2 regions of the Endozoicomonas sp. ALD040 genome follow, and region 2 is predicted to be linked to the other one. Evidence: predicted binding sites of a transcription regulator. Region 2 holds the regulator's gene; the other holds the start of a gene.
The links. Region 2 encodes LexA, which represses DNA repair genes until DNA is damaged. Its sites were predicted from a motif close to TACTGTNTANNTANACAGTA; they were not measured.
Positions count from the first base shown of each region.

Region 1 (10,034 bases), 930 kb from region 2:
CCAGCCTCTGTACAATACCAAAACGATCCCGGAGCGGAGACGTCAGCAGACCCGCCCTGGTTGTCGCTCCCACCAAGGTAAAGGGAGGCAGGTCCAGCTTGATAGATCGCGCAGCAGGGCCTTCACCGATCATGATGTCCAGCTGATAATCTTCCATCGCCGGATACAATACTTCTTCCACTACCGGACTGAGGCGGTGAATTTCATCAATAAACAGAATGTCATTGGGCTCAAGATTGGTCAGAAGAGCTGCCAGGTCACCCGCTTTTTCCAGCACCGGGCCAGAAGTCGTTCGAATATTGCTGCCCATCTCATTGGCAAGGATGTGGGAAAGCGTGGTTTTACCCAGCCCCGGAGGTCCGAATATAAGGGTATGATCAAGGGCATCATTACGAAGTCTTGCAGCCTGGATAAAAATTTCCATCTGCTCCCTGACTTTTGGCTGTCCCACATAATCAGCCAGTTTTACCGGGCGAATAGCCCGATCCAGCACCTCTTCCAGAGGGCGTTCTGAGGAGGATATCAATCGATCTGCTTCAATCATGTTCTAGCTCGTCTACCATTACTCTCAGCGTACCATCTCCAGTCTGTTAAAAAAATAATCCAGCTTTGGGAACAAAACGCTACATTTAATCGTCCAAGCACTCTGAACGTAAAAAGAGCACTTGCGAGCACTTAGCTGCCCGGGGGTGCATTACCTTTTAAACTTCGGAGTCATCGGACTCCTATACTCTCTGTTTTAAATTCTGATTAAAGGAAGTACTCAGAATGAATACACATTTGGTTTCTGGAAAAGGCCTGACTAACTCGGTCATGGCCTCCGTGATGTTCGGGCTTGTGCCCATTTATGTACAGTTTATTAAGCTGTCCGGAAATACCCTGTTCTGGAACAGGGTCATTTTCAGCGCTCTCTGCCTGACAATGGTCTGCTATCGCATGGACCGGCTCCGGGGCTTCAGGGCGGTTTTTCTCTGCCGGAAAACTGTGCTGATGCTATCCCTGGGTGGTTTGATTGTTGGCTTTCAGTGGTGGCTGTTTGTCTGGGGCCCCGTGAATGATAAAACACAGGATCTCTCCCTTGGCTATTTTTTGCTGCCACTCACCCTGGCATTAACCGGCAAGCTGGTATTTAACGAGAGACTGAACAAGGCTCATTACTTTGCCATGGGGTCCGCGTCATTAGGCGTGCTTGCCATGATTTGGCAACAGGGCTCATTACCCTGGGTCAGCCTGGCAGTGGCCGGACTTTATCCGGTGTATTTCATCATCCGTAAACCTTTGCAGGTCGATACCTTGCCAGCCCTGCTTTTTGAGCACCTGTTGTTCCTTCCGGCTGGTATTTTCATACTGATGAGTGATCAGAGTTTTATGCAAAACCTGACCCATTCCGTCACTCTTTGGTATCTGCTGCCAGGTCTGGGGCTACTCTGCAGCCTGTCACTGATCTGCTACATCAACGCCTCCAGGCATCTGTCTGTCAGTTTGTTTGGCCTGTTGAGCTACCTGGAGCCTGCTTTGATATTTGTGGTGGCTGTCACCGTTCTCGGAGAAGTCTTCACCTTACAGCAGTGGCTCAGCTATAGCTTTATCTGGCTGGCAACGGCAGCCATCTGCGTTGACTCGGTCAGGAAGTTCATCCGGTAAACTACAAAGCAGACAAGCAGGTGAGACTCAATCGTCTCACCTTTTAAATAAGACGCGGTGTTATCAGATCATACTTTTCAGAGCCTGACGAATCAGCTCTTCACTGGTCATGCCATCCTTGAGCAACTTACCAATGACTTTGCCGGCTTCCTGGGGTTTATAACCCAGAGCCACCAGAGCACTGACGGCTTCCTGTTCAATATCTTTTGCTTCGGCAGCCATTTCGCCACCGGCAACCAGAGGCTTACCTTCCAGCAGAGGTGCTGACTGCCAACGATCCAGCTTATCTTTCATTTCAACAATCAGCCGCTCGGCTGTTTTTTTACCCACACCCGGCAACTTCACCAAAGTGGCACTATCACCTTCCTGCACACAGCGCACAAAAGCATCAGCTTCTATACCGGACAACAGGGTCAGTCCGAGCTTGGGACCAACCCCATTGACCTTGATCAGAGTTCTAAACAACTCCCGCTCATCACGATTGCTAAAACCGTATAGGAGCTGAGCATCTTCGCGCACTACAAAGTGGGTATATAACACGACCTCCTGACCAACGTCCGGCAGTTTATAAAAAACCGACATCGGAGCTTCCACTTCATACCCGATACCATGGGTCTCTATCAGCAAATGAGGGGGCTGTTTGTCAGCCAGAAGGCCCCGAATTCTTCCAATCATCCTGTTTTCCAAATCTTTTATTTTCTGACTATAAGGTCAGAACGCCTAACAATACGACGAGGGCGTAGAACTCCTGAGAATTGTCACTCTCTAATCACTAAGAGAAGTTCAATTCGATGATCTGAAGGAGCTGCCCCCTTGAAGAAACTTCGCACATTTCTGGGATCACTCTGGCAGATCCTGCCCGAGGCTGGCCTGGCCAGTGAATACCACCCAGCTGTATCCGGTGGCCCTATTCCCATCCCTTTCATCAAGTCACAAAAATCTTTGTTAAAGGAAGATTTCCCGGGACGCCCGGCAAACTCACCTGAGCTTGATAAGCCTGCTCGCAGCTTCATCAGTTATATACAAGGCTACAGCAGCCTCCCGATGAGAGATCGCGCTCTGGTTGCCCTGAGAAGTGCGTACATTTGCAATACCAGACACCTGATCCCGGATATTGCTCAATGTGCACTGGATACGGGACTGAAAGCCAGTGATGTACAAATGGTTTCCCGTGGCCATCTGGCACCGGGCTGGGACAACAAACAACGCCTGTTACTGAAAACCACTGAAGAACTCTACAAAGAACAGATCATAAGTCCGGAGAACTGGAAAGAACTGAAGAAAATCTACACGCCACAACAGATCCTGGATCTGGTGTTTTGCATTGCTTCCTTTCACCTTTGTGTCCACCCAAACTAAGACTGCCCCGTAAGACGACGACGTCGAGTACCCGTAGCACCCGCCATCCTGACCAGACTGGAACGAGTATGAGCATGACAAAGAGCAACCGCCAGAGCGTCCGCAGCATCGGCCTGAGGGGTATCATTCAAGTCAAGGATCGACTTCACCATGTGCTTTACCTGGTACTTATCCGCAGAGCCTTTACCAACCACAGCCTGCTTGACCTGCCGGGCAGAGTATTCCGACACCTCAATATTGTGATTAACCACAGCCACAATGGCCGCAGCCCTGGCCTGACCCAGTTTCAGTGCCGAATCAGCATTTCTGGACATAAACACTTGCTCCACACCAACGGACTGCGGGATGTAACGTTCGATCAAAGTGCTGATGCCTTCATAAATCTGCTGCAAGCGCTCAGGTAGAGGCGCCTCCCGGATGCGAATACAACCGGACGCCACATAATGTGTTTTATTGCCTACTTCTTCAATTAATCCATAGCCGGTAATTCTTGAGCCCGGATCTATCCCCATCAGGATGGCCATTCAGAATGTATTCTCAAGTCAGATGTCGCTATTTTCAATGACAGCGTTTGATGCCCCCCGGGGTCAATGAGTGTGACAGCTTCTGCCAAAAAAATCTGACAGGCGAGGGTTCAAGGTCATGGTTATGTCAAAAGGATACTGTACACCCATACAATATACCAGCGGTGCCGGTGGGTATCAGAAACTTACAATTCAAGAACACTGAATTACCAAATTTGCCTGTGAGTAACGATAGAAGCAGCTTAGTATTTCTCTGGTAATACTTTCGTGGCGAGAACCGCAAAGATCATTGTTCTTGCTCAAGACTGTTTTACTCCACAAGATGATCCGGAAACGATTAATGTCCGACCTGCTAAAAACATTAATGATTATCACAGGCATCATTATTCTATTGTTTATGCTGCTGGTAGGCTTCAATGTCTGGGCGTTCACAGATGTTCCAGCCGGGCTGGTATCTCCGGAACAGAAACAAAAAAACCCCGACACTTTCGTTATCGAGGCTCTTCACACCGACAGAACAACTTAGTCCAGCTGCGCCATCACTTCGGCAGGAATGTCAGCGTTAGTGTAAACATTTTGCACATCGTCCAGGTCTTCGAGACGATCCACCAGCTTCATGATTTTTTCCGCACCGTCTTTGTCCAGTTCAGTCCGGGTAGAAGCGATCATCGCTACTTCGCCGCCCGCTGGTTTCAAACCTGCAGCTTCAATAGCTTCTTTTACCGCCATGAACTCAGTCCACTCAGTGACCACTTCAATGGAGCCATCGTCGTTAGTCAGTACATCTTCGGCACCGGCTTCCAGAGCAGCTTCCATGACAGTGTCTTCATCCAGACCCGGTTCGAAGAAGATTTGCCCCTTACGCTCAAACAGGTAGGCTACAGAACCGTCAGTACCCAGATTACCACCATGCTTGGAGAAAGCATGGCGTACTTCTGCAACGGTACGGTTACGGTTGTCTGTCAGACATTCCACCAGCACCGCGATACCGCCAGCACCATAACCTTCGTAGGTCACTTCTTCCATGTTGGAATCGTCATCACCACCGGCACCACGAGCAATCGCCCTGTTGATGGTGTCACGGGTCATATTGGCACCCAGAGCCTTGTCAACCACCTGACGCAGCTTGGGGTTATCCTCGATATTCCCACCGCCCTGCTTGGCCGCCACCACCAACTCACGAATGATCTTGGTGAAGATTTTGCCACGCTTGGCGTCCTGAGCCGCCTTACGGTGTTTGATATTGGCCCATTTACTATGACCTGCCATAGAAAATACCCTTTATCTCTTCTTGAACAGGCCGGTAAAAACCGGCCTCAGCAATTTATAAAATGGTCGCAGACGTTTTCTGGAACAGCCGCAGACGCTCAGTGACTGGTTGCAGACGCCGGATCACGACGAATACGGATATTCAGATCGCGTAGCTGGGTAGCATCCACTTCGCCCGGAGCCTGAGTCAGCAGACAGGCTGCGGACTGAGTTTTCGGGAAGGCAATAACGTCACGAATATTATCGGTCCCGCACAGCAGCATAACCAGACGGTCAAGCCCAAACGCCAGACCACCATGGGGAGGCGCACCGTATTTAAGAGCGTCCAGCAGGAAGCCAAACTTTTCCTGCTGCTCTTCTTCCTCAATTTTCAGGATACGAAATACTGTCTGCTGCATTTCCTGGTTGTGAATACGAACAGAACCACCACCGACTTCATAGCCATTGATAACCATGTCATAGGCACGGGAAAGCGCTTCAGCAGGATTTGCTTCAAGCTCTTCAGGTGAAGTCGTTGGCGCTGTGAATGGATGGTGCAGCGCGGTCAGTTCACCGTCGTCTGTTTCTTCAAACATTGGAAAGTCAACAACCCACAGTGGCGCCCACTCTTTCGTATACAAATTCAGGTCAGCACCGACCTTACAACGCAATGCACCCAGAGCTTCGTTGACTACCTTCTCTTTGTCTGCACCAAAGAAGACGATATCGCCATTGCTGGCATCCAGACGCTTCATAATCTTCATGGTGACATCGTCGCCCAGGAACTTGATGATCGGAGACTGAAGACCGTTTGCGCCGTTTTCGATTTCATTGACCTTGATCCAGGCCAGACCCTTGGCACCGTAGATGCTGACAAACCGGGTGTAGTCATCAATCTGCTTACGGGAAAGTTCAGCTCCACCGGGTACTTTCAGTGCGGCTACACGCCCCTTCGGATCTTCAGCCGGTCCTTTGAAGACCTTGAATTCAACTCCGGCCATCAAATCAGCAACGTCCACCAGTTCCAGAGGGATACGCAGGTCTGGCTTATCAGAACCATAAAGGTTCATGGCTTGTGCAAAAGTCATGTGCGGGAATTCACCCAGTTCAACACCACCTACCTTTTTAAAAGTGGTCTTAACCAGGTCTTCAGCCATACCCATGATCCTGGACTCGTCCATGAAGGAGGTTTCGATATCGATCTGAGTAAATTCTGGTTGACGGTCAGCACGCAGATCTTCGTCACGGAAGCATTTTACAATTTGATAGTAACGATCAAAACCTGCCACCATCAGCATTTGCTTGAACAGCTGGGGAGACTGTGGCAGCGCAAAGAACTTACCTTCGTGAGTTCGACTGGGTACCAGGTAATCGCGGGCACCTTCCGGGGTCGCACGGGTCAGAACAGGGGTTTCAACATCCAGATAACCCTGCTCATCCATAAAGCTGCGAACAGCACTGGTCAGCTTGCTGCGAAGGATCATTTTTTCCTGCATTTCCGGACGACGCAGGTCAATAACACGGTTTTTCAGACGAACTTCTTCACCTACATCGGTGTAGCCTTCGATCTGGAAAGGCGGTGTCTGGGCTTCATTCAGGATTTCTACCTGCTTACCCAACACCTCAATTTCACCGGTGCCCATATTGGTGTTTACAGTGCCTTGGGGACGGGGGCGTACAAATCCGGTGATTTTCAGCACATATTCACTGCGTGCTTTATCAGCGAGAGCAAACGCCTCTTCGGTGTCAGGATCAATAACAACCTGGGCGATACCTTCACGGTCTCGCATATCCAGGAAGATCACACCACCATGGTCGCGACGTCGGTGTACCCATCCACACAGGGTAACCTCATGCCCGTCATGGGAGAGATTCAGTTCGCCGCAATAATGGCTGCGCATAACATACCTCGAAACTGGGGGGCTGTTCAGGTTCAGCACAGAATTATCTGAAATTTTGTGCCTGAATTTATGGTTTTGAGTCACTCCGGGTGAAGCACAACCTCAGCGCTCAAATGACCGAATTATTCACTGGCGGCTGCAGCGCCGCCCGAGCCCTTGGCAGGGCCCTGATTATCATTGCAGGACAGATTCTTCTTATTGCCACTCTTGAAGTCTGTTTCATACCAGCCGCCACCTTTCAGCCTGAAGGCCGGGGCACTCAACAGTTTTTTCAATTCAGGCTCACCACAGACACCACAGTCAGTCAGAGGTGCATCGCTGAACGCCTGAATCACTTCCTGCACACCACCGCAACTTCCGCACTGATATTCGTAGATCGGCATTGAATCTGTCTATCCTTTGTTTGCCATTGTCAGAACTGGGGCATTATACCTGAACCCTTGATTTTCACCAGATAGTGTCCAGACCAATAATCAGAAAATAGAGACGGGATCAGGGATATTTTCGATGACTGTGCAGACTTTACGAAAGACGAGGAAGGGAGCCCCTCCCCGTTGCTCTCAAACTCGATTACTTTTGCTGATTTGAACAGCTGCCTCCTGCTGCTTTTCCAGCGACTCAGCGACTTCCAGTAGAATCGACTCAAAATCCTGCAGATGCTCAGCAACACTCTTGCGTTGAGCATCCACATTCTCAGCCACTTCATCGAGGTGATCTTCTTTCACATCCTGAGTTTCCTGACCTTCTTCCAGCTTTGATTCCATCCAGAGGCGGGCAAAAACCTGAGGACTGCTTGCACCTTCAAAACTGAGATTATCACCCCGGTGAGTCTCCGCTGCAGGGTTGACTGCATCCTCCAGCGCCTTTTCTGAGGGGACGCTATGCAAAGCAATAGCGAACCCTTCTTCCACTGCAGGAGAGTTTCTTGCCTGAGGTTTATCGTCAAGGAGCTGAACAGCACTTCTCAGCTCTGCAGGGTCAGAGGGAGAGAATACCTGTTGCAGAGTCTCCAGATCCTCAGTGGCAAGAAACTGATTAGCACCCTCCTCAAGCTCAATCCGGTCATCCTCTGACCGGATTTCACCTTCTTTGTGCTCTTTATCCAGCGACTTTACTCCGTCCTCGCTCTGCTCCCTTCTTCTGAACTCCCTTACCTGCTCTTTCTGAGCCCTCTGTTCGAGCTCTTTTACGGCTTGCACACCTTCTTCACCGGTTTTCATAGCAGCAGGATCGAACCGCTGACGAATTCGCCCCAGCAGACTGTTAACACGCACAAACTCTGACGTCACTGTGTTCAGCTGTCTGTTAGCTCTGAGTAATGCGGCATGATCTGCGGTATTACTGGCTTCCAATGTCTTCATCTGCTGGCTCAGAGCACTGATTTCTGTGGCAACACCTGCAATTTGATAGTCGAGCGCTGTAATTTCATTCATCAACCGGTTTATTTGACCACCGCTGCTATTGTTACCGGCTTGATTGGACTGAGCACTGGCCAATTCAGCCTCTTTCAGGGTTTTATGAAGATTTTTGCTGGCCAGGAGTTCTGCATAGACTTCCCGCTGAGCCGCTATGTCATTTAAATCCCTGGTTCTGGATCGAATAGTTTCTCTCAGATTAAGGGCATTGACTGCACTATCCTCCCTCCTGCTTTGCTGATAGACCCGATTGCTGAAATTCTGATCGATAGAAGCAGCACTCACCATAGCCTGAGCATCACTGATCATCCCTTTAACAATAAGAATGAGTGACTGAGTGTCACTAATATCTATATCCTCAGGATTGAAGCGACGATTGAATTCATGCACTGCTGCCCTGAAGCCATCCAGTCTGGCGTCAAAAGCTTTTTGGAGAAAGTCACGACTGTCGGCATTGGAGACGCCTGGCTGATCTGGACTGACACTGACCGCCTGACCGCTATTGCTATTTTGCGAGCTGGAAATCGAATTCGAATTACTGAATCCCTGGCTCACCTGCGCCTGTGCTGGAGTTTGAGATACCTGCCCACTCTGTTGCACAGGAGTCTGGGATATTCCGGAATTGGGATCGACTGGATTCATAGTCACTTCCTCCCTGAAGGTTCTATAAGATAGTGCTTTAGTTGTTTGGCCTGCTTTCGCTCTTCTTCCCACCCTTTGGATGATTTCAGAATTTTCGCTGCATTTGATAGTGCTTTCACCGCCAATTTTCGATTTTTCAGACGAATAAAGCACTCCGTCATACAAATTGAAGGACGAGGATCTTCATTATCCAACCTTTCGGCATAACTCAGTGCGGGGATTGCAGCTGCATCCTGGCTTAAATGATGAAGCGCCAACCCTATTCCCAGATAGTAACGAGAACTGCGATGATCCAGAAGAGCCAGATAACGGAAGACTTTAAGAGCTTCTGCATAGTGACCAATACCAAAATGACTGAATCCAAGCTGATAGATGGCTTCCATCTGCCCCTGATCCAGCCCTCTTAATTCACGTATCGTTCCGCCCCGTCTTAAATAAGTCAGCCAAAGGTCTTTTCCTGCTTCAGCATTTTGCTGCAAGCTGTTCATATTTCATCCCTGAAAAACAAATGATCTCAATTCATTATAAACATTCATTTTTTTCTGACTTTCATTCATTAATCCTGTCAAACCAACAAAAAGAAATTAAAAGAACTAATTTTTATTCATTAAGATAATTTGCAAAATATCAGATCGCTGTTTTACTCAATTACTCATATTGCCTAAACACTTAATCAAAAAGGGCTGGGCCTGATAATTTCAAGTTTCATGTCTTCTTACGTTTGAAACTTGTCGTTATAACTACGATGAGTGCTGCTCTGATGTTGGCATTCGCTTAGCTGGCAAGTCGGCTGATGGAGATAGTTGTGGCATATTAGGTCTGGAAAATATCATAGGCGTTGCCAGAATTGAGCAAGACTCTGTTCATGTCCGGTTCTGCGGCACTTCTATGAGTACGAGGACATGACTGTTATTCACCTCGATGTCGGTTATACAGTCGGTGCCTTTAGGGGCGGGATTGCTGGATAGCTTTATCATACAAGGATGCGGCCCCGCTAAACGCTTGTACAAAAGATGTGAGATTTTTCTAAACCCTGTTGCATCCTGTTAAGGATTGTATAAGAATCACTCTTAGCCCTATGGGGAGGTTTCGCAGTACATTCCGTCCGAGCAGTACAAGGATTTTTGAAACCAGGGCTAGAACACACATCGAATGCAGCAAGGAGCTGAACACTAATGAAACTCGCACAAATCAGTGCACTGAGTGCTGCCATTTTTATGGCTACCTCTGCTCAGGCTAACGCCTTCCTGGACGAATCAAGCCTGAATCTGGAGTTGCGCAACTTCTATCAAACCAAAACC
Region 1 covers NZ_CP184829.1:6,650,403-6,660,436, forward strand. Annotated here, with positions in the region: gene ruvB (Holliday junction branch migration DNA helicase RuvB) at 1-544, opposite strand, end outside; gene rarD (EamA family transporter RarD) at 769-1,644, shown strand; gene ruvA (Holliday junction branch migration protein RuvA) at 1,708-2,319, opposite strand; gene ACOJUN_RS24565 (carboxymuconolactone decarboxylase family protein) at 2,458-3,003, shown strand; gene ruvC (crossover junction endodeoxyribonuclease RuvC) at 3,000-3,527, opposite strand; gene ACOJUN_RS24575 (hypothetical protein) at 3,868-4,053, shown strand; gene ACOJUN_RS24580 (YebC/PmpR family DNA-binding transcriptional regulator) at 4,050-4,796, opposite strand; gene aspS (aspartate--tRNA ligase) at 4,895-6,676, opposite strand; gene ACOJUN_RS24590 (FmdB family zinc ribbon protein) at 6,799-7,059, opposite strand; gene ACOJUN_RS24595 (hypothetical protein) at 7,237-8,733, opposite strand; gene ACOJUN_RS24600 (hypothetical protein) at 8,736-9,221, opposite strand; gene ACOJUN_RS24605 (OprD family outer membrane porin) at 9,909-10,034, shown strand, end outside.
Region 1: the regulator LexA is predicted to act here: its motif matches at 3,664-3,683, upstream of ruvC (crossover junction endodeoxyribonuclease RuvC).

Region 2 (10,034 bases):
GAACTGATCTGGAGACAGTTTGTTGCCTGTCAGATGACGCCTGCGGAGTACCTGAGTACGTCCCTGACAGTTCGGGTGGACGACTTTGATCTCAAAGCGAGGGGCAGAACCCTCAAGTTTGATGGTTACACCCGGGTTATGGCAGCCATAGCCAAAAAGGGTGAAGACATCATTCTGCCGGCTCTGGAAAAAGGTGATCCGCTGGATCTGAAAAAACTGGACCCGAAACAGCTGTTTACAAAACCGCCGGCCCGTTTCAGTGAAGCGGCTCTGGTAAAAGAGCTTGAGAAGCGTGGCATTGGCAGGCCCTCGACTTACGCTTCCATCATTTCGACGATTCAGGATCGCGGTTATGTTTCCCTGAAAAATCGTCGTTTCTATGCCGAGAAAATGGGCGATATTGTCACAGACCGGCTGGTTGAGAACTTCCATGATCTCATGGATTACAACTTTACCGCCAAGATGGAGTCCAATCTCGATGTAGTGGCTGAAGGTGGTGAGAACTGGAAAGATCTGCTGGACAGTTTCTACAGTGATTTCAGCAGCAAGCTGGAGCAGGCTGAAGACGACAGCGACGGTATGCGATCCAATGACCCTTCTCCTACCGATATCAAATGTCCTGATTGTGGCAGGGATATGATGATTCGCACGGCCAGTACGGGAGTATTTCTGGGGTGCTCCGGCTACTCGCTCCCGCCCAGGGAGCGTTGTAAATGTACCATTAATCTGGTGCCCGGCGAAGAAGTTGAAGATGCTGACGACGAGAATGCAGAAGTCAACGCCTTGCGGGCTATGCATCGTTGTCCCAAGTGTTCTACGGCAATGGAAAGCTACCTGATTGATGAGCAGCGTAAGCTTCATGTCTGTGGTAATAACCCGGACTGCTCTGGCTATGAAGTGGAAAAAGGTCAGTTCAAACTCAAGGGTTATGATGGTCCCGTGCTTGAATGTGACAAGTGCGGTTCTGAGATGCAGCTCAAATCCGGACGCTTTGGTAAATACTTTGGTTGTACCAACAGCGAGTGTAAAAACACCCGTAAGCTCTTGAAAAGCGGGGAAGCGGCTCCCCCCAAAATGGATCCGGTACCCATGCCTGAGCTCAAATGTCTGAAAGTGGATGATCATTATATTCTCAGAGATGGTGCCTCAGGTCTTTTTCTGGCGGCCAGTCAGTTCCCAAAGAACCGTGAGACCCGTGCTCCTCTGGTCAGTGAACTGATCCCGCATCAGGCGGCTATTGATCCAAAGTATCATTATCTTCTGGATGCACCGAGACAGGATGCTGATGGTAATCCCGCAATCATTCGCTACAGTCGCAAAACCAGGACTCAGTATGTTATGACTGAGTCTGAAGGTAAGGCGACAGGGTGGAGTGCTACCTTCCAGGACGGCAGGTGGGAAGAAAAAGTCACCAGGAAGCGTAAAAAATCCTGACCTGGCCTCGTCACAAACAAGACCTTCACAGAGATCCGTGGAGGTCTTTTTATTTTTGAGAAAGATTATGTCTGAGCAGTGGCGTTCCCATACCAACAAAAAATTACACTATGCCCGTTTACAGCTGGATGCCTGGGAAAGAGCAGAAGCTTTTGAGCAGGAGGCTTTTCGAGAGGCATTTCTGATGCATGCCAGTCAAGCCTATTCCTCGATGCTGGCGGAGATATTGTCTCCCTACGGTGAGCAGCTGACCCGGTTGCTGTCTCTGGAAGATGCTTGCAGATTGATGGATGAGCAACCTGCAGAAGTGTCTGAACTCGAGCAGTTAAAGCAGCTGGAGTCATCGGACAGTTGGCTGGCAGATTTACTTAAAGCTTATGACGATATTTTTAATGCTAATGGTAATATACAATCATATTCAAGTAATAGCAGTATGATTATGATTGCTTCGGATACCAGTGAAGTCACCAAAGGTATTAAGACGCCAGAAAGTGCCAAGAGTATTCTTGCCTCCCTCAAGGAGTTGGTAGGGCACTTTAGAAATTTCAATCTTGAATGGTGATTAGATTTTTTAGATCTGATTCATGACTCATAATAGTGTGCCTGGATTGATTCAAACCGTGCATGATTGTGGGAATGTTTAGAACTCTGTTGTTTATGGCTGTTGTTCAATTTGATCAGAGGTATCTTATGACTAAGATCATGCTGTGCTGTTCGGCAGGTATGTCTACCAGCATGTTGGTGGAGAAAATGCGCGAAGCAGCTGAAAGTCGGAGTGAAGAAGTCGAGGTTGAAGCCTTCGGCGCTAGTCATTTCGATGAACAGGTAGCCTGTTTCGATGTTGTTCTGCTGGGTCCTCAGGTTAAATATATGTTGAATGATCTCAAGCTGCGTGCTGCCGAATATGCTGTTCCGGTTGAGGCGATCAGCCCTGTTGATTATGGCACGATGAATGGTGCGAAAGTGTTGGGCTTTGCTCTGTCGCTAACAGCCTGATTAATTCCAGTTTATCGTGTGTATGCTGCAATACGGGGGCAAAAGCTGCAGCTCTTTTAAGGGTTTTTACTTTCCAGTCTGCAATAACACTTTGCATTACTCTCTACTGACCTATTGCATCATAAGTCACAATGCTGCATGATTTCTCCCTCTTATACGCTATTTATGGAACGAAATATGGCTGCATCGTTTTTGGAAATTGTGGAACTTCCAACAGGAGAGATTGTTCTGCGAAGCAGTGACGACGAGGGTGAGCCCCTGCTGACTATGAAATTTTCAGAGGAAGCCAAACAGTATCTTGAAGGGGACCATTTGCAAGTGGCAAAGGTCATGTTTGATGCTGGCATGCGTGAAGTTGCTGAACTCACTCGTCCGCAATCCTCTGAAGAAGAGATTCCTGAGAACAGAGTACTGCACTGACTCCATTTTCATGAAAATGACGGGCATCATGCAACCTGTCTACTGCGAATAGCCAGCCCCTGACACTGTCCATTCCTGGCTGCGCTTTCAAGCTTAGTTAGCCACCCTTTATCCAAATGCCCCAGCCAGCTGATGACAGTGTGGCTGGTTCCGGATGCCAGCGCTTTCCTGGTGAGTTCCAATGTCTGATTAATATTGTTGGAGCTAAAGATTTGCACCTTGTCATGATTTAAGTCGCAATTCTTTAACCAGTGCAGGGTTCTGGTGTCATCTGCCAGAATCAGGGTCAACCAACGTTCACTGTCAGTGGACAGCTGACTGAGCATGGGCGTCAGGAGTTGTTCTGCCTGCCAGGGTTGACCTGAAAGAATGAGTTCATTAATACTGGGCTTCAGAGACTTTTCAGTTTTTCCTGATAAAGTCTTTTCTAGGCGCGAGGGGTTAATGCAGACTGTATTGGTCTGGTAGCTTGGGGCTGAAAAATTGTGCCTTTCACTGCTGGTTCGGTACAGCATAAATTCTTCCTTCTGGCATAGCCCGGACGCTGTTTGTTATTCGCACTTCAGCGTAGTGGGCCTTTAACAACAGCTGCCTGTTGTGAGTAGTGTCTCTGGTAATGGTCAGGCTCATCTTATTCCGTCTAAGGACTGATTTCTGATGACTCCGACGCTTAAACCTTCGATGGCAAAGGCATCCTGAGTGAGATCAACGACTATGGTTTCGAACTCGTCGTTTTCCGGATGCAGCAATACTTTGTTTTTCTGTTTCTCGAATCTTTTTACGGTGACATCATCTTCAATCCGGGCGACGACAACCTGACCGTTTCGAACATCTGTTGTCTTGTGAACGGCCAGCAGGTCACCATCAAGAATCCCGATGTCCTTCATGCTCATTCCTTTTACCCTTAACAGGAAGTCTGCCGATGGGGTGAAGAAAGCGGGATTGAGCATCAGGTGGTCTTCGATATGTTCCTGGGCGAGGATCGGGTTCCCGGCAGCAACTTGTCCGATAATCGGAAGGCCTTCAGGCTGGCTGTCCGGAATACGGATACCGCGGGAGGCGCCGGGGGTAATCTCGATAGCGCCTTTACGGGCCAGTGCCCTGAGATGTTCTTCGGCAGCATTGGGTGAGCGAAAGCCGAAGGTCTTGGCGATTTCGGCTCTGGTGGGTGGGAAACCTGTCTCGTCAATATGAGATTTGATCAGGTCCAGTATCTCGGATTGCCGTTTAGTCAGTTTGATCATGGTCTCTCAATCTGTTTTTTTATACAGTATCTGTGATTATATACAGTATTCTTGTGGTGGCAAGTTATTATCCAGGCTGCGACGATAAGCAAAAACTGACAAGAGGGTCGTCAATGGTGCAGGTGAGGCATGCTTTGCCACCATAGTGATGAGTTGTTGGCTGAAATTCGCAAGCTGAGTCCCTGAAGCTTTTTTTAATAAAAAATCCGGAGGTGGTTAATCTCCGGATTTGGCATTTTATTTATGATTGTGTAGAAGTTAATTTCTTCCGCAGTGCATCCCAGGCATCATTTGAAACTTCTACTTCAAAGCCATCAAAACCATGCCAAACTTTAACAAAATCTACATGTTTGTAATCAAGCCATTCTAATATTCTTTCTCTGATATCAAGGGCATTATCCTTACTACCAGTATGGATAGCTAATCTGGATTTAACTGCTTTGGCACTTTTGATATTAAAATCCTCTTTCGGATCAAACTTATGGTATATTAGTTTACTCACATCAATAGATTCATCATCTGGTAACATATATTTTATAGAGTTAATAGTTTCTTCAATAATTTTTTCGTCTTTTTTGGGTTCATCTATTTTTCTGTAATTTTTATAATTTTCGATAGGAGTCATTTTGCTATCAGCTGTCAAGTCATTTGGTTTCAAACTTTTATCAGATTTCAAATCATTAGATTTCAAGCTTTCAGCTGAGTCATTCCCGGCCGCATAAAATTCTAAAAAGCTGCCATCCTTAATCAGCATCTCCACCAACCGATTGCCTTGTCCATCTACAATGGCAATGTAACCAGGGGAGACAAAATGAAAGTGTGGTGGTTTTTTTGTACCGAAGCCTCTGAGTGTTCTTGTTGCGGCAGTGGCAACTTGACCATAAGCTCCCTCTTCATTAATGGATACTCTGGTCTTCTGAAGAATTTCCAGATCACAATTTGAGGGATGGCCTAATCTTGTTAAATCTTCAGACCTTATGACATCGGCTCCAAATGTCTGAGAAATTTTGTCGAGTAAATTAGTGTCACAACTGCCGTCTATTTTTATCCTGGGTAGCATTAGATCCATCTCTTTTTTACGGCCATTTAATCCGTCAATCAGGTGATTGATTGTATCAGAATCAAGGTTGTTAATCCCTGTCGGACTGTCATCAGGGGTTATTATTGCGACTAATTTAAGATCTTCACCATTCACTGATCGGAAATTTTTGCCAATGGCGCCAAATTTTCCATTATCAAAAAATTGCACGTTTTCAGTTGACTTCATCATCTTGACGTTTTCAATCATAATTCCGTCTGCGCAGATAAATTTGCCCGAGGCCGTTTTTTCTTTAGAAAATGGCCTCTCCCAGATACCCTCGAATTCCATCACATTGCCAATTACCGTTGTAATCAGTTCTCGTCGAGTTTTACAATGACCATGAAACAACTTATTGATTTTTCCATGAGTCTTCTCTTTCACGAAGTCTTCTGCGATGTCGGCCAGGCACCTGTCCTGGTCAGGACGGTCCAGCTTTTCGGTTCGATAACATACAGACAGTATCTGATCAAGATGCTCGTTTATGACGGCAGAGTCAGAACCTATAAAGTTAGCGCAAGAGAGTGCCTTCTGTATCTGATACGGATCCTTGGCGTAAGCATGGTTAATGCTGAATTCGCCTAGTTTTTTATGGATCTCAATCTCCATCTCATCAGTTAACTCTTCTTTAGAGATACCCAGGATCGATGCCTTTCTGGCTTTATCATCCATACTCGCCAGAAGCATACCCAGAACCGGAGCCAGGCTGGTAGAAGACACTACCTTGCTTTTATTGTCCCTGTCGTCTAAGGCGTTCAGAATTCCTAATGACACTTTATCAATCAATTTTTTTACAAGATATGAAGCCTGTGAGGTGGCTTTGAAGGATGTGTTTCGCAGATTTAGCGGTTGCGATGACAATGAAAATTGTCTGAATGAATGTCCAATAGGGTGCATAATATTTTCTCCTAACTCTGATAATAATTAATTTTTTATTCAGGACAAACATACTGCTTCCATGTTTGCGGACAGCGCATGCTTTTCAAATAGCCGTAAATTCTGTGTTATGTAGCATTACTATGAGTTAAGTATTTGCTTTTGCATTAATCACTAACTGGTTAGTTAGTTACGATAACATCTTGTTTCCTGCCATAAAACTTAACTTGTCTATCTGTTCATTTTATGGGGGCTAGTTTGCTTTCAGGCTTTTGTTAATAAAAAAATCCGGAGCTGATTAAACTCCGGATTTGGCTTTTTTTTATGATTGTCCAGAAGTTATTTTAGCAATCATTTTATGCCAGGTATTATTATTAACTATTATTTCAACAGGATTATCTCTTTCATAAATCTTAACAGCAGATCTGTATTCTTCTCCTATGGATTTTAATATTCTTTCTTTAAGATCTTTAGCGTCATCCGAAGAAAAGAATTCGAGTGTTAAAATTTTATCATCTGCCATAGCGCTTTTAATTTCAAGTTTCCCATCCGGATCATAATAGTCTTTTATAAAATTACTCACATTTACAGTTTCAAAAAAGTCAAAAGATAACCGTTTTATTGCAGATAAGTCTTCTTGTACCAGCCTTATTTTTGTGGGCAAATCGATTTTAGGCTCTGTATTATAGTCACTATCAGGCATATCATCTTCACTATCAGACATGTCAAAATCGTAATAACCTGACTGGTTGTCAGAGCTCTGTTTTCCAGCGGGTGTGATTTCAGGTGTACCGCCAAGCTCAAAAAAGCTGCCATCCTTAATCACCATCTCAAGCAACCGATTACCTTGTCCATCGACAATGGCAATGTATCCAGGGTAATTAAACTCAAAGCTGGGACGAGAGGATGGGTCCCTGAGAGTAGTTGTTGCGGCAGTGGCCACTGTACCATAAGCTCCCTTTTCACCAATGGATACTTTGGTCTTCTGTAGTATCTCCAGATCACCGTCTGATGAATCGCCTAATCTTGTTAAATCAGCGGCCTTTATTATGTTGGTTCCAAATACCTCAGAAATTTTGTCGAGTAACCTGGTATCACAACTATTCTCTATTTTTATTTTCGGAAGTCTTAGATCCATCTTCACTTTACGATCATTTAATCTTTCAATCAGATGATTAATGGTTTCAGAGTCAAGTTTATTAATCACTTCAGGATCTTCAAAGTGTGGTTGTATTGCAACTAATTTAAGGTCTTCTCCATTCAAGGATTGGAATTCTTTACCAATGGCATCAAATTCACTGGTCTCAACAAATTGAAGCTCTTCAGTTGAAGACATCATCTTGACGTTTCTAATAAAACTTCCATTTGCGCAATTAAATGGGCGGTGGACCGTTTTGTCTTCAGAGAATTCATCTTTCCAAATACCGTCGAATTCCATCACATGACCTATCACCGCTTTAATTAGTTCTCGTCGAGCTTTAGAATGACCATGAAACAACTTTTCGATTTTTCCATTGGTCTTCTCTTTCACGTAATCTTCTGCGACATCGGCCAGGCACCTGTCATGGTCATGACATTCCAGTTTTTCGGTGTGATAACATTCAGACAGTGTCTGATTAAGCTTCTCATTCCCGAGGGCAGAGGTAGAACCTATGAAGTTACTGCAAGAGAGTGCCTGTTTCTGATCCGGATCCTTGGCGTAAGGATGGTTAACGCTGAATTCACCTAGTTTTTTATGGATCTCAGTTTCCATTTTATCAGTTAAGTCTTCTTTAGAGATACCCAAAACCGATGCCTTTCTGGCTTTATCATCCATACTCGCCAGAAGCATACCCAGAACCGGAGCCAGGCTGGTAGAAGACACTACCTTGCTTTTATCGTCCCTGGCGTCTGCAGCGTTCAGAATTCCTAATGACACTTTATCAATCAGTTTTTTAACAAGATATGAAGCCTGTGAGATGGTTTTGAAGGATGTGTTTCGCACATTTAGTAGTTGCGATGACAATGATAATTGTCTTAATGAATGTCTAATAGGTCCCATTATATTTTCTCCTAACTCTGATAAAAATTTATTTTTATTCAGGACAAACATACTGCTTCCATGTTTGCGGACAGCGCATGCTTTTCAAATAGCCGTAAATTCTGTGTTATGTAGCATTACTATGAGTTAAGTATTTGCTTTCGCATTAATCACTAACTGGTTAGTTAGTTACGATAACATCTTGTTTCCTGCCATAGAGGCCGTTACCATGGTGGATTTATCTCTGTCCAAAGTACTGCTATAAAACTTAACTTGTCTATCTGTCCATATTATGGGGGCTACGATACTTTTAGGCTTTTTTTAATAAAAAAATCCGGAGGTGATTATACTCCGGATTTGCCTTTTTGTTTATGATTGCCCAGAAGTTATTCTATGAATCATTTTTTCCCAAGCATCAGTTGAAATATGTACTTGAAGAGGATAAGCGTTGATAGAAGATTCATATTCTTTTCCAATGGATTCTAATATTCTTTCTTTAAGATCTTTAGCGTCACGCAGAGAAGAGATTTTGATAGTTAAACGTTCATTATCTGCCTTAGCGCTTTGAATATCAAGCTTCCCATTCGGATTATAATAGTTATTTATAAAAGTACTCACATCTACACTTTCAGTAAGATCAAAAGATAACTGTGTTATCACAGATAAGTCTTTTTGTACCATCTTTGTTTTTGTGGGTAAATCGATTTGACTGCTTTGATCATCGTCACTATCAGACATATCATCATCACTATCAGATATACCAAAGCTCTGTTTTTCAGCGGGTATGATTACAGGTGTACCGTCAAGTTCTAAAAAGCTGCCATCCTTAATCACCATCTCAAGCAACCGATTACCTTGACTATCTACAATGGCAATGTAGCCAGGGCAATCAAAATCAAAGCTGGGATGCTCAGAGGATTTGTCCCTAAGAGTAGTTGTTGCGACAGTGGCGACTGTACCATAAGCTCCCTCTTCACCAATAGATACTTTGGTCTTCTGAAGTATTTCCAGATCACAGTATGATGAATCGCCTAATCTTGTTAAATCACCAGCCGTTATTATGTTGGTTCCAAATACCTCAGAAATTTTTTCGAGTAACCTGGTATCATAACAATTATCTAATTTTATTTTCGGAAGTCTTAGATCCATCTTTACTTTATGATCATTTAATCTTTCAATCAGATGATTAATGGTTTCAGAGTCAAGTTTGTTAATCGCTTTAGGATCTTTAAAGCGTGGTTTAATTGCAACTAATTTAAGGTCTTCTCCATTCACGGATTGGAATTCTTTGCCTATGGCATCAAAGGCACGGGTATTAGCAAATTGAAGCTCTTCAGTCGACCTCATCGTCTTGACGTTTGTAATAAAACTTCCATCTGCGCAATAAAATGGCCGGTTGACCGTTTTGTCTTTAGAAAATTTGTCTTTCCAGATACCCTCGAATTCCATCACATTACCTATTACCGCTGTAATTAGTTCTCGTCGATCTTTAGAGTGACCATGAAACAACTTTTCGATTTTTCCATTGGTCTTCCATTTCACGAAGGCTTCTGCGACGTCAGCCAGGAACTTGTTATGGCCATCACATTTCAGCTTTTCGGTTTGATAACATGCAGACAGTATCTGATTAAGCTTCTCATTAATGACGGCAGAGGCAGAACCTATAAAGTTAGTGCTAGAGAGTGCTTGTTTCTCATTACTATAAGGGTGGTTTACACTGAATTCACCGAGTTTTTTATGGATCTGAGACTCTAGCTCATCAGTTAATTCTTCTTCAGGGATACCCAGAACTGCTGCTTTCCTGGCTTTATCATCTATACACGCCAGAAGCATTCCCAAAACCGGAGCCAGGCTGGTAGAAGACACTACCTTGCTTTCGTCGTCCCTGACACCTTTGGCGCTGAGGATGCCTAATGACACTTTGTCCAGCAGTTTTTTAACAATATCAGAAGCTTGTGAGGTAGTC
Region 2 covers NZ_CP184829.1:5,719,239-5,729,272, reverse strand. Annotated here, with positions in the region: gene topA (type I DNA topoisomerase) at 1-1,434, shown strand, start outside; gene ACOJUN_RS20715 (DUF6586 family protein) at 1,502-1,996, shown strand; gene ACOJUN_RS20710 (PTS sugar transporter subunit IIB) at 2,092-2,430, shown strand; gene ACOJUN_RS20705 (hypothetical protein) at 2,608-2,850, shown strand; gene ACOJUN_RS20700 (SulA-like leucine-rich domain-containing protein) at 2,877-3,365, opposite strand; gene lexA (transcriptional repressor LexA) at 3,477-4,094, opposite strand; gene ACOJUN_RS20690 (serpin family protein) at 4,336-6,069, opposite strand; gene ACOJUN_RS20685 (serpin family protein) at 6,371-8,140, opposite strand; gene ACOJUN_RS20680 (serpin family protein) at 8,438-10,034, opposite strand, start outside.